Regions from separate parts of the Bacillus coreaensis genome, predicted to be linked through region 2. Evidence: riboswitches for the same ligand, from Rfam matches in the RefSeq annotation. Region 2 holds a riboswitch; each other region holds the start of a gene.

Region 1 (4,271 bases), on a different contig from region 2:
ACTCATTATTACCTTTAGTATACAAATTGTTCGTCAGCATTCCTATTGCCCTTTACTCCTAAGTTTCGCTTCTTCTATAGGATTGATAGGGGAATAGTTTGGGTGGGACCTTCAAATAATATGATGGAGTTATCCATATTTTGAAAGGAGGGATGTTTGAATGATACGTAAACTTCTTATGGTTTTACTTGCTGGTTTTCTAGTGACGTCTGTTGTTGCTTGTGACGACGCACCAGGAGAAGATGAGATTGGCGATGGAGAAGTACAAGATGAGGAATAAGTTTTTTTAGAATAAGAAGGGAACAGCACGAGTTACGTGTTGTTCCCTATTTTAGGTCCTGCCTAATTACACACCCATTTTACGGCGTTGATTGCTCACCTTTTTGGTTTGCTGGCTTTTCATTTTCTTCGTTGTTGCAGGACCGTTGGCGCTAGCTTTCCCTCCTGCTTGCTGACTTTTCTTTTTTTCTAGTTGTTGCTTAATGGCTTCTTGTAAGCTTATTTTCTTTTTTTCTGTTTCATGGTTTTCTGTCATGGGTCTTCCTCCATCTTACTTCATATAGTTTTGTGTTGATATGGATTGATTATTCACCTTGATCTGTTAGAATGATCGGACCATTCTTTGTGATGGCAATGGTGTGCTCAAATTGAGCTGAGTTTTTTCCGTCCACAGTACGAGCGGTCCAACCATTGGAATCCATCTTCGTTTCATAGCTTCCAATATTAACCATCGGTTCGATCGTAAATACCATTCCCTCTTTTATGCGAGGACCTTTTCCTGGTAGTCCAAAATGTGGAACATCCGGCTTTTCATGAATGGAGGGGCCAATTCCATGACCAATAAAGTTTCTTACGACCGAGAATCCCTCTCCTTCCACGTAGGTTTGAATCGCATGTCCGATATCTCCGATTCGATTTCCTACGACGGCTGCTTCAATTCCTTTGTATAAGCTCTTTTTAGTTACCTCTACAAGACGGTTTGTTTCTTCAGAAGCTTCTCCAACGATATATGTCCACGCAGAGTCTGCTAAGGCGCTATTCACATTGACAACCATATCTATTGTAACAATGTCCCCTGTATTTAGAGGGTCTTTTCTCGGAAAGCCGTGACATATCTCATCATTAATACTAGCACATGTGGCGTATTCGTAACCTCTATACCCCTTTTGCTGAGCAATTGCACCATGCTGTGCTAAATATTTATCAACAAACTGGTCAATTTCCCAAGTTGTTATTCCTGGTCGGATCATTTTTTTAATTTCTTTATGACAAGCAGCCAGAAGCTCCCCTGCTTTTTTCATGGCCTCTATTTCACGAGGTGATTTTAATACAATCATTTATCTCACTTCCCCAAATCCCAATAATGTATAGTCTATATTGTACTCTCTATCGGTCTATATTAGCAAAGCATTCCTATGTCTAATTTTGTTAGATAACCTCAAACAATAGTCAATCAAACGTTTGATTGAATTCCCTTCCCCCCTTTAAAATCAACAAACACAAAAAAAGAATTTGTCGAACAAAAAAAATAGGTTTCACCCACCCCCATCCCGGGTATAAGAGGGTGTCAGACACCCTCCGTGGACAAAATGGGGCATTCTGTCTTTTGGTGGCGTCTGTCACCGTTCGTGGACAGATGGGGTGGTTTTGTGCGTCTGGGGTGGACAGTGGGAATTTTTTAGTTACGGCCACAATTATCACTTTCAATACGAATGGTATTGTGTATAATGCTACATAGAAGGGTTAAAAGTTGTTTATCAGCTTTTAATCACTAGAACCGTAAAAACTATCCATTTGTGACTAACTAAAGAATTTTTAAGAACGGAACCTACTATTTTCGTTCTGAATATGGAACTAACGAATTTTTTTTGCTATTATGAATTCATACAGAGAGATAGGTGAGTGATCTAGATGATTGGAGATCGTGTTAAGAAACTTCGTCTTGAAAAGAAAATGTCCATGTCTGAGCTAGCTGAACAGGCTGGTGTCGCGAAATCATACTTAAGTTCATTAGAAAGAAATTTACAAACAAATCCGTCTATCCAATTTCTCGAGAAAATTTCAGCTGTCCTTCATGTACCAGTTGACCATCTTATACACGAACATCCAAATAAAGATGAACTAGACTCTGACTGGATGAAGCTTGTGAAAGAGGCTATGAACTCTGGGGTTTCAAAGGATCAGTTTAAAGAGTTTCTTGAGTTTAATAAATGGAGAAGTAATCAATCAAATAATAACTAAAACAAAAAGACAAAATCCAGGTGATTTTGTCTTTTTTTCCAAAATAAAAAGCATTCCCATACGGTCCGACCCTAACAGAAATACTTTCATTCTATGTATGAAACAACCTGCTATGTAAGCTAGTTTCTTTTTATCCTCTGATTTCATTCTCACCTAAAAATCTTCTAATCTCATCTTTCTCTAAACCCAACTTTTTTGCTTCAAGAATTAACATCATCCACTCATAGTCTAGCTCTTCTAACGTCACTTCACTCGTTTCCAACATTCCTCGATCTCCCCCTAAAATACGATCGTATTCCAGGCAGTCCAGCCGTCTTAGCAAAAAAACTTCTAACTACCTTAGACCTGCGACTTTGCGTCCCCCCTTTTCAGAAGGTTTGCCTTTTTCTGTGGTTTGCTCTCCCATGTGATTCACTTATCAATCATTTTACTACTCGTTTTTAGTAAATTGTGTAAAAATCTGTCATACACTTAAAAACTTTCCCAACTAATTAGTTACACTATTCGACAAGGACCTTCATAAAGAACAATTGAGCCCTAAAGAATTCATACATTTTTTTACATTTGTAAGATCAAGCACAAAAATCATAAGTCTTCATGTCGCCCACTGTCGAAATCATTTTAAAAATTTTCTGACTTTTAATGATTAAGTCTTTATTCCTAGTTTTTGATTCTCATATGCTTTTAATTTTCTTTGGATAGGAATGATATTTACATGTACCCTTTCAAGTGTAACTGCATCAAAAAAAGGTAACTTTGTTAGATTATGACCACATATCGGACAGATCCATTCCCCTGCTTCCGAACTGCTGTATGATGGACGATAACATTTGTCACAGTTTTTCCGGTACATTCCCGCCACCTACTATTCTAATAGTTTTCGTTTCTTATTCTATTATTTCTCGTTCTATATAAAGAATAATTTACTTTTATTTTAGACGGAAGTGAGGGTAAACTAAACACTCTAAAATGACCATTTTTTCGTTATAATGAACACTTCCCTTTAGTTTTCAGCTCTTTTCTCCTTCTTTCTTACATTTATAATTTTTTTAAGAACAAATCGTTCGTTACAGTGTACGTTTTCGGAATTTGTAAATCTAGTACTATTTTTATGCAAAAAAAAAAGGAATCAGTCCTTGTGAGACTGACTCCTCAAAAATATTTTTAAGATAGAGTGTTAAGTTGAACTGCTATTTTTGATCCAACATCAGCATTATTTTTAACCAATGCAATATTTGCTTCTAAGCTTCTTCCTTCTGTAAGTTCTTTTACCTTTGCTAAAAGGAATGGAGTGACATTTTTACCCGCAATCTCATTTTCCTTTGCTTCTGTTAATGCCGTTTCAATCACACCATTGATAAATTCCTCTTCAAGAGCATCTGTTTCCGGGATTGGGTTAGCAATCACCACTCCACCGTTCAATCCTAATTCCCACTTTGTACGAATCATGCTCGCTGCTTCCTTTTCATCTTCCACTTGAACGTTCACTTGGAAAGGGCTTGTTCTTGTATAAAAAGCTGGAAGAACATCAGTACCAAAGCCAACCACTGGCACCCCATGGGTTTCTAAATACTCTAGTGTTAAACCAATATCAAGAATAGACTTCGCACCTGCGCACACAACAGCCACATTGGTTTGAGCGAGTTCTTGAAGATCTGCTGAAACATCCATCGTTACTTCAGCTTCACGGTGAACTCCACCAATCCCACCAGTTACGAACACTTCAATTCCAGCAAGCTCTGCACAAATCATCGTTGCTGCTACCGTTGTTGCTCCATTTTTCTTTGTCGCTACTAGGTATGGTAAATCTCTACGGCTCGCCTTTTCAATGTCCTTTCGGGTAGCAAGCATTTCTAACTCTTCGTCTGATAAGCCTATTTTTATTTTTCCGTCTAAAATAGCAATCGTAGCTGGTACCGCACCATTTTTACGAATAATATCCTCTACTTCCTTTGCCGTTTGTACATTTTGTGGGTACGGCATTCCGTGAGAGATAATCGTTGACTCTAATGCCACGACTGGTACATTAT
Region 2 (4,271 bases):
TAAATTATTTTTCCCTGCTGATACTTCCGATCCGATAATGGTTCCATTTGCTTGAATAGCTCCTGAGGAAATAAGGATTGCATTTGTGACTGTCTTTTGAACATATAAATCTCCTTCAGCCTCAACAATCATGTTATTTTCAACTTCACCAAATATTTCTACATCTCCAGAAAAGCGGATATTGCCACTTGATAAGTCAACATTCCCTTTATGTGTAAGTTTCTGGAATATTTTTACCCGAAGCAACTGACCTCTCCGTTCTATAAAAGGACGTCCTGATTGCGTTGCAACGATTTTGTTAGCCACTTTCACTACCCCTGTTCCAGCAATGAAAATAGTTGGATAAACTCGTTTCGGAGGAATGGGTTCATCTGTTACTGTATATCCTGGCTCTCCTGGTGTATGTTGATGTATGATTCCAATTACCTGTCCTCTCTCAACATTTGGAATTGTAATGGTTTCACGAAAATCCACCCTACCATCTTCTTTTTCCTTCGGCCCCTTCTGCATCTCTACATCGACTTTCAGTTCAACCCAACCATCAGTTCCTTCTTTAGGGGCAAGCCCCGAAGCAATCTCAAACGTTGAAGGAACCAATGCATCAATTGCTTTTTGAATTTGGCCTTTGTTAATCCCCTGTTTAACACCCATTTCTTCAAGTTTTTGCATAACCTCTGGAAAAGTTAGTGTATTATTTACCTCTTTTTTCTCAATAGCTGATACATCTAGATGATTATTTGGTTCAATATCTGGGATTGTCCGAATAATGCGATAACCTGGTTCTATAGATAACTGAGCTTTTAACTTTTGATTATCAAGTGTTACTTTCCATTTCGTTTCGGACTCAACATTTTCCCCTTCGATGTCGTATAGATCCAAATCAGAAATGACCGCCGTTTTCTCATTAACAAGTAAATTATTTCTATACAATTTAATTCCAGGTTGAATAGTAATTGTAGGAAAATGATTTGCTGATGCTTTGAAATTTATTCTTCCATTCGATATCCAAACCTTTCCTTGAAGTGGATCTAATTCAACCTGTTTCGTATGGTCTTCATATAATATGTTTTTCGAATTCTCTTCTTCTTCAAAACTTTCTTCTTCAATCATTTCATTTAAAAGATCTTCAATTTCAGGTGTGGAAGAAGTTAAAACCTTTGTTAACTTTACGACTGACTTTTTTGATCCTATGCCCAATATTCCTTTTGTGCCCTGCTCAATAATCTCAATATTTACTTTATCCCTCGTTGTATCTAGTATCTCAAGACCAACATGTATCGCTTCGTTTATGCTATTCCCTTTTGATAATATACTTTGCATGAAAGAATCCCTCCTAACCAATAACAGGGGAATTTAGGCTGGTAATATCAGCCTTTTGTTGGCTTATTTTTAATAAAACCATTGTGATATCATCTTTTTGAGGAACGCCCTCTGTAAATTGCTCTATTGATTTCATGACACATTTCTCAAGTTCTCCTACCCCTAGATCTTTGTTTTGTATCAATGTTTGAATTAGCCTTTCCAATTTATATCGTTCACCCGTATCATTTTGGGCTTCAATAATTCCATCTGTATAGAAAAAGATTGTATCTAATTCTTCAAGATATACATTATTTTCTTTATACACTTGATTTGGTAGTCCCCCAACCATAATTCCTTTTACATTTGGTAGTTCCTCAATATTATTGCTTTTCCCCTTAATATAAAGAGGGAGATTATGCCCCGCATTGGCGTACGTTAATATTCCTGTTTTAGGGTTCCAATCTGCACAAAAAAGAGTGACAAATGACTTTAATGTTCTTAGATCTTCATAGAGCGCTTGGTTCATAGCCGTTAATGTTTCACCAGGACCTTGAGTACTTTCAGCAGCACTCCGAAAAGCGCCTCTAGTTAATATCATTAACATGGCAGCCGGTATCCCTTTCCCCATTACATCACCGATAACAATCCGAATGTTTCCATTAACTAAAAGATAAAAATCATAATAATCACCACCGATTAGTCGAGCAGGAAGAGATGAACCTGATACTTCCCCACCTTCAAAGGTAGGAGTTTTTCCATTAAGAAGTTGAGACTGAATATTTCTTGCTAAATTTATTTCTCTTTGTAAAGACTTATCAAAGACATTTTGTTTGTCATCCGTTTTAGTAGGATAATTGTATGTGAGGCTATCAAAATACATTAAACAACCTCCCTTTGTATCGTATCTAAAATACGATACACTCCTACAGTTTCAAATATTTGGTGAGTTAGTTCATTCATTCCTAAAAGTTTAAGTTGAAAATTATTTTCCTGTGACAAATAAATAGAGTTTATTATTGAACCTATACCTGTAGAATCAATAAAATCTAAATCACTAAAGTCAAAAATTAAGGTATTGATACCCTGAGTTTCTTCTAGTAGTGGATCAATAACATTCGCAGTCGATATATCTAAAATCCCTTTAAATTTAAAAACAGTTGTTGTCCCCTGTTCTTCCTTTTCTATTACTAATCCCATTTTCTCTACCTCCTTATGAAGTATTTAATCTCTATAAGAGATAGACCCAAAGCATATTGTTTCTAACTTAATAGGTGCAAAAAAGCTCACCAAAAAGATTGGTGAGCTCTAATAGAATAGGGTAGACTGCCTCCTATCTTATTATTCCAACCCTTTCGGAAACCCGGCGATCATTGCTGAACCTAGCTTTAGACCCGTAGCTTTGCGTCCTTATTTTTCAATAAGTTTGCCATTATCGATGGTTTATTTATTAAGTATATCGTCGTCTTTTTGAATCATTTAAATGGTAAATCTAGGTTAATCATCTAGCAAAAGCAGGAATGTTCTTACCATTTGAAATAAAATTTACAAACTGCTTTTCTTCCAATGGTTTACTAAATAAGTAACCTTGAATAAAGTGACAATTCATTTTTTTTAACATTTCCCACTGTTCAATCGTTTCAACACCCTCCGCAACGACCTTTAAATTAAACCCTTTTGCCAGTAAATGAATGCATTCTACTATGATGGAATCTTCTTCGTTTTCTATTATATTTTTTATAAAAGACTTATCAATTTTTAAAAACTGAACCTTAAGCTTTTTCAGATGACTGATGGAAGTAAATCCTGTACCAAAATCGTCAATCGAAATAGATATTCCTAAATCTTTTAGCGAATCAATATTGGAGAAAACAGACGCATCCATCTCAAGCATGGAATTCTCTGTAATCTCTATTTCTAATAAACTAGGGCTTACTTGATATTTTTGTAAATATTTTAAAACTATTGGAATAAAATCCGCCCTCTTCAATGTTTTTGCAGATAGGTTAATGGAAATAGGGACTCTTTTAACTCCTGTTCCTTCCCATTTTATAAGCAAGCTGCAAACTTTTTGGAGAATCCATACACTCATTTCATCTATCAAACCGCTCTCTTCTGCCAAAGGGATAAATTCCATTGGAGAAATTACTCCCCATATAGGATGATTCCATCGGATAAGCGCTTCTGCTCCTTTAATTTCCCCTGTATATGTATCCACTCTCGGTTGATAGTTAAGGATGAATTCTTCTCTTACTAATGCTTTCTTTAAATCACTTTCCATTTCATAAAGCTAATATTCCTGGGAAATCCGGTCATTGTTATCAACTGTTTTTGGAATAGATTCAAACATGGTCACTGCACTTCCCCCAATTTATGATTTGGTCTGTTAGACATATGGCTGGAGAATGATCTATTTTATAGAATAAATTTATTAACACATCTAACTCTTGGCTGCAGGTAACAACTTTTTCATTTGTTAATTCTAGCTCAGAAGCTATTTCTAAAAGTAATTTCTTCTTTATGTCAATTTCTTCAAGCAACCTAACTTTTTTCCGTCCTATCATTGCCAATTATATGGACTTAATCATAATTCTCTAAAAGATATAGTAGGTTTTTCATATTTTAAGATATTAAAAAACCCTTGCGTTTTATCGCAAGGGCCTTACTTAATCTATTTATGCTTTGACTGCTAACTCAACTACACGGCGTGCAGATGCTTTTACTTCTTCTAAACCTGCAGCAATGATTTCTTGTGCTTTATCTGGCATCGCATTATGTCCTTCGATAATCACTTCATCAATGATTTGCATTCCAAACACTCCACCAAAAACATTACGCATATAGTTCACAGCCATTTCCATCGGTGCTGCTTCAGGCGCTGAATAAACCCCTCCGCGTGCATTTAGGAATATGGCCTTCTTTTCTGGCATTAAGCTTACTAGGTTACCAGAAGCATCATATTTAAATGCGAA
Region 3 (4,271 bases), on a different contig from region 2:
GATATTCTCTTGTATCAAAGATGTTGAAAAAGGCATTTGAAAGACTGACAGATGGACACAAATTACTAATCCACTCAGACCAAGGCTGGCATTATCAGATGCCCCAATATCAAAAAGCTTTAAAAGAAAATGAGATTACACAAAGTATGTCACGTAAGGGAAACTGTTACGATAACGCAGTAATAGAGAACTTTTTCGGCATTCTAAAATCGGAATTTTTATATACTCAAGAGTTTGAAAGTGTAGAACATTTTAAAATTGAATTAGAAGAATATATTGATTACTACAATAACAAAAGGATTAAAGCCAAATTAAAAGGTCTGAGTCCGGTACAATACCGGACTCGGACTCAGACCTTAAGAGTTGCCTGATGAAATAAATGTCTAACTTTATGGGGTCACTTCATTAAAGAGGTGCTTTTTTAATTGGAAAAAAGAACAAAACCCCATTGACAGAATATAACTCTTACTTTAATATTATCATTATCAATAATGATAATAAAAACAAGGGGGGATTTACGATGATTAGCAATGCAACAATCTTAAGCATGGTCGCAGTTATTATTTTTTCCATTCTTCTATTTACTAACGCCATTCTAATAACAAAAAAACAGGTAGGAATTTCACTCAAGCCGTTAATAATAGGTAGCATCGGGTTTGTTATTATCACTCAAGTATTAGAGAAACTTCTTCATGTTGCAGCCATAACCAATTTTCCAAACTATGCGGAACATCCATGGTTATTTGGATTATACGGCGGTTTTGCGGCAGGGATATTTGAGGAAGTAGGGCGCTATATCTTATTTATCTGGCTGTTGAAAAAATATCAGGATTACAAAGGTGGGCTGTCTTTCGGGGTAGGCTGGGGTGGCATTGAAGCCGTAGTTATTGCCCTTTCAACGGTTGTACCATTCCTTCTCTTTGCAACGATGATCAATGCAGGTACATTTGATGCCTCTATCGGAGCTAGTCTTCCGAGTGATCAAGCAGCAACCATTAAAGAAACATTATTAAATCAAGGAGTTTCTCACTACCTATGGGGAATACCAGAGCGTTTCTTTGCTCTCTTTATGCAAATCGCTTTCACTTTACTTGTTTTACTAGCGGTCATTAAAAAGAAGTTCCAATACGTACTGCTCGCAATTATCGCTCATGCGGCAATTGATTTTCCTTTAGCCTTCTACCAAACTGGATACATCAAAAGCTTATGGATTATTGAGTTGTACATTGCCTTCATCGGAGTTCTATCTTTCTTCATTATAAAAAGATTAAGAAAATTGCTGATTGGGTAAAAATACCTGAGACAAAAGTTGGTTTTAATAAAGTATAATAAAAGAAAAACTGTAAAAGGCAAACTTCTCCGAAAGGGAAGGACGCAAAGCCGTGAGCCTAATCGCTTGATCTAGCGAATGGTTGTCAGGTTGCCAGGTCTCATTTTGTGAGCCTCGGCTGGCAGAATGGGGGAACTTGAAATGAAAAAGCTAGTAGTATCAATGATTGTTGTGTTGCTTTTTTCAATAGGAGGCTTTGGATCAAAAATGAGTGCTTCTACTGTAGATCGCTCCACCTGGCTATGGAATCCGTGGGAAATTGTTAGTGATGAAGAGGGAACAATAAGCTTTCTCGAACAAAAGCAAATCAACAAAGTCTATGTACAAATCGATCGTGATATCCCAATGAATGTGTACCGTAGCTTTACTACGAAGGCATCAGTAAAAGGGATAAAAGTATATGCTCTAGACGGAGCACCAAGCTGGGTAGCTCCAAAAGGATATCGAAATCAAGATGCGTTAATGAACTGGTTAAAAACCTATCAAGCTGGGTCAACCGCTTCTCAAAAATTTACGGGTATTCATTTAGATGTAGAGCCTTACTTATATAGCGGTTGGAATACGAAACGAGCGGCAACTGTTAAAAGTTATCAAGAATTAATAACTAAAGCGAGTGCCTCTGCTGACACATTAAAACTACCTCTTGAAGCCGACCTGCCATTCTGGTTTGATGAAGTGTCTTACAACAATACGTTTGGCAAAGGAAATCTAGCAGAGTGGGTTATTACAAAAACGAATAGTGTAACGATTATGGCCTACCGTGATACCGCCCCAGCTATCATTGAAATCGTCAAAAATGAAATAGCCTTTGCCGGCAAACACAATAAGGCATTAGTCATCGGTGTAGAAACAGGTGCAACAGACGAAGGCGATATAATTTCCTTTTTTGAAGAAGGGGAAGCCTACATGAATGAGCAGCTTGATTTGGTTGCCTCCCATTACGGAACCACTCTTGGATATAAGGGACTGGCAATCCACCATGTGGGAAGCTGGAAAACCATGAAATAAAGAACAAAAGAAAGCACTCAAAGAGTGCTTTTTTGTTCATATTCAGTCCTTTTTCTTACCTAAAAAACATCATATACTTTGTTTAAAGCTTGGAAACAGGGAGGGCTCTGTTTATGAACCTGAAACATTTACAATATTTTCGTGTGCTAGCCAAAACACAGCATTATACAAAAGCAGCCGCTCAGCTATATATCACACAACCAAGTCTTAGCCAGGCAATCGGCGAGCTTGAAAAAGAATTAAGTATCAAGTTATTTGAAAAGGTTGGTCGAAATATTAAGCTGACCAAATACGGCCACTATTTTTTAACCTATGTGGAAAATGGATTAGAGGAGCTTGAAAAGGGTGAAAGGAATCTTCAAAAGCTCACCAATGCCAATACGGGTATCATTGACTTAGCATTCATTTTCTCCTTAGGAGCCGATTTTGTCCCATCGATTATTCAGTCTTTTATGGAAGAAAATGAGGGCGGACAAGTAACCTTTTCTTGTATTCAAGGAACCACACAGAATATCATCCAAGGCTTAAAGGAAGAAAATTATGACCTTGCTTTTTGTACGTATGCGGAACATGAACCAGAAATTGATTTTATTCCATTAATGAAGAGAGATATTGTACTCATCACTCATAAAGATCATCCGTTAGCATCCAAGGATTCCGTGGAATTAATGGATATTGCTGAGGAAAAATTCATTTGTTTTAACAAGAAAAGTCTATTTCGTCCCGTAATCGATCAATTATTTACGGATGCCGGGATCACTCCATATATATCTTGTGAAGTAGCAGAAGATACGGCATTGGTGGGCTTAGTGGCAGCCAAACAAGGAGTGGGAATCCTTCCGCGATCCTCCACCTTAGACCTGTTTGACATTAAAGTTCTACCTTTTCAGGAGCCGCTCCCAGAACAAATTATCTACATGGCGAGTGTAAAGAATCGTTACCTATCACCTGTAGTGGAAAAGTTTAAAAGTTATATTGAAAGAAATTCACTTAACTAAGACTCTTTTTTTTATTTTTCATAGGGTAAGCCTATAGATCTCACCAAAAAACCGATTGGTATTTATGGATTGTCTGTTTTAGAATAGTCGTATAAACAAGTTTGTGAAATAATGAGCAAGAGGAAGAGGGAATCTATGATGAAAAAGGTGCTTATGCTAAACGGTGTGAATCTTAATATGTTTGGAAAACGTAATCCGAAGGTGTATGGAACGATTACCCTAGATGAAATTAATGAAAACATGAAAAAGTTAGCAGAAGAGTTAGATCTAGAACTTGAAACATTCCAAACGAACTGTGAGGGAGAGATGGTAGATCGCATTCATCAAGCCTATCGTGAAAAAGTCGATGCAGTGATTATTAATGCTGGTGCCTGGACCCACTATAGCTACGGAATTCGCGATGCTTTAGATATTTTAGAAGTACCGTTTATTGAGATTCATATGTCTAATATCCATGCAAGAGATGAATTTAGACATCGTTCTGTATTTGCAGAAATTGCTCAAGGTCAGATTAGCGGTTTTGGATGTGACAGTTACTTATTAGGGTTAAGAGCCGCAAAAACACTTATTGATGAAAAGCAATTACAAGAAGCTTAAAAAAAAGCTAGCAGGCCAATAACTAAAGGGTTCCGTTTTTTGGGTACTTTATTAATTAAAATACACAAGACAAGACGTATGAATTTGCATACGTCTTGTAGTAATTAACATGATTAAGTATTGTACAATTAAAACTGGTCGATAAAAAGCTGCTGATTCCCACATTTAGGTTTAAGAGGGTCCGCACTTATCAGTTGAGGGATCAGGTTAAGCACCCGAGCTGAAAAATAGACGGAGAAATTCCGATTAATTAGTAATTGTTATTAAAAAAAGCTTAAATAAACGGAGAGATTCCGCCTAATGGCTCAAAAAATCCCAAAATAGGAGATTTTGCTTTG

The links. A riboswitch is a leader RNA that binds a small molecule or an ion and turns the genes downstream of it on or off. The one in region 2 is predicted to bind cyclic di-GMP.
Region 1: it holds a riboswitch for cyclic di-GMP, as region 2 does, so the genes downstream of both, ACQ5H4_RS20550 (anti-repressor SinI family protein) here and ACQ5H4_RS22165 (STAS domain-containing protein) in region 2, are expected to answer to the same signal.
Region 3: it holds a riboswitch for cyclic di-GMP, as region 2 does, so the genes downstream of both, ACQ5H4_RS16940 (amidase) here and ACQ5H4_RS22165 (STAS domain-containing protein) in region 2, are expected to answer to the same signal.

Annotation. Positions count from the first base shown of each region.
Region 1 covers NZ_JBOCCY010000020.1:16,882-21,152, forward strand. Annotated here, with positions in the region: gene ACQ5H4_RS20535 (hypothetical protein) at 347-535, opposite strand; gene map (type I methionyl aminopeptidase) at 585-1,337, opposite strand; gene ACQ5H4_RS20545 (helix-turn-helix domain-containing protein) at 1,912-2,241, shown strand; gene ACQ5H4_RS20550 (anti-repressor SinI family protein) at 2,372-2,506, opposite strand; cyclic di-GMP riboswitch class I at 2,539-2,633, opposite strand; gene ACQ5H4_RS20555 (hypothetical protein) at 2,888-3,094, opposite strand; gene ACQ5H4_RS20560 (pseudouridine-5'-phosphate glycosidase) at 3,406-4,271, opposite strand, start outside.
Region 2 covers NZ_JBOCCY010000024.1:48,334-52,604, reverse strand. Annotated here, with positions in the region: gene ACQ5H4_RS22175 (flagellar assembly protein A) at 1-1,320, opposite strand, end outside; gene ACQ5H4_RS22170 (PP2C family protein-serine/threonine phosphatase) at 1,334-2,182, opposite strand; gene ACQ5H4_RS22165 (STAS domain-containing protein) at 2,182-2,499, opposite strand; cyclic di-GMP riboswitch class I at 2,654-2,740, opposite strand; gene ACQ5H4_RS22160 (putative bifunctional diguanylate cyclase/phosphodiesterase) at 2,801-3,580, opposite strand; gene ACQ5H4_RS22155 (Spo0E family sporulation regulatory protein-aspartic acid phosphatase) at 3,642-3,863, opposite strand; gene ACQ5H4_RS22150 (FMN-dependent NADH-azoreductase) at 3,975-4,271, opposite strand, start outside.
Region 3 covers NZ_JBOCCY010000012.1:43,293-47,563, reverse strand. Annotated here, with positions in the region: one part of gene ACQ5H4_RS16950 (IS3 family transposase) at 1-371, shown strand, start outside; gene ACQ5H4_RS16945 (YhfC family intramembrane metalloprotease) at 521-1,291, shown strand; cyclic di-GMP riboswitch class I at 1,339-1,428, shown strand; gene ACQ5H4_RS16940 (amidase) at 1,472-2,338, shown strand; gene ACQ5H4_RS16935 (LysR family transcriptional regulator) at 2,452-3,336, shown strand; gene aroQ (type II 3-dehydroquinate dehydratase) at 3,475-3,933, shown strand.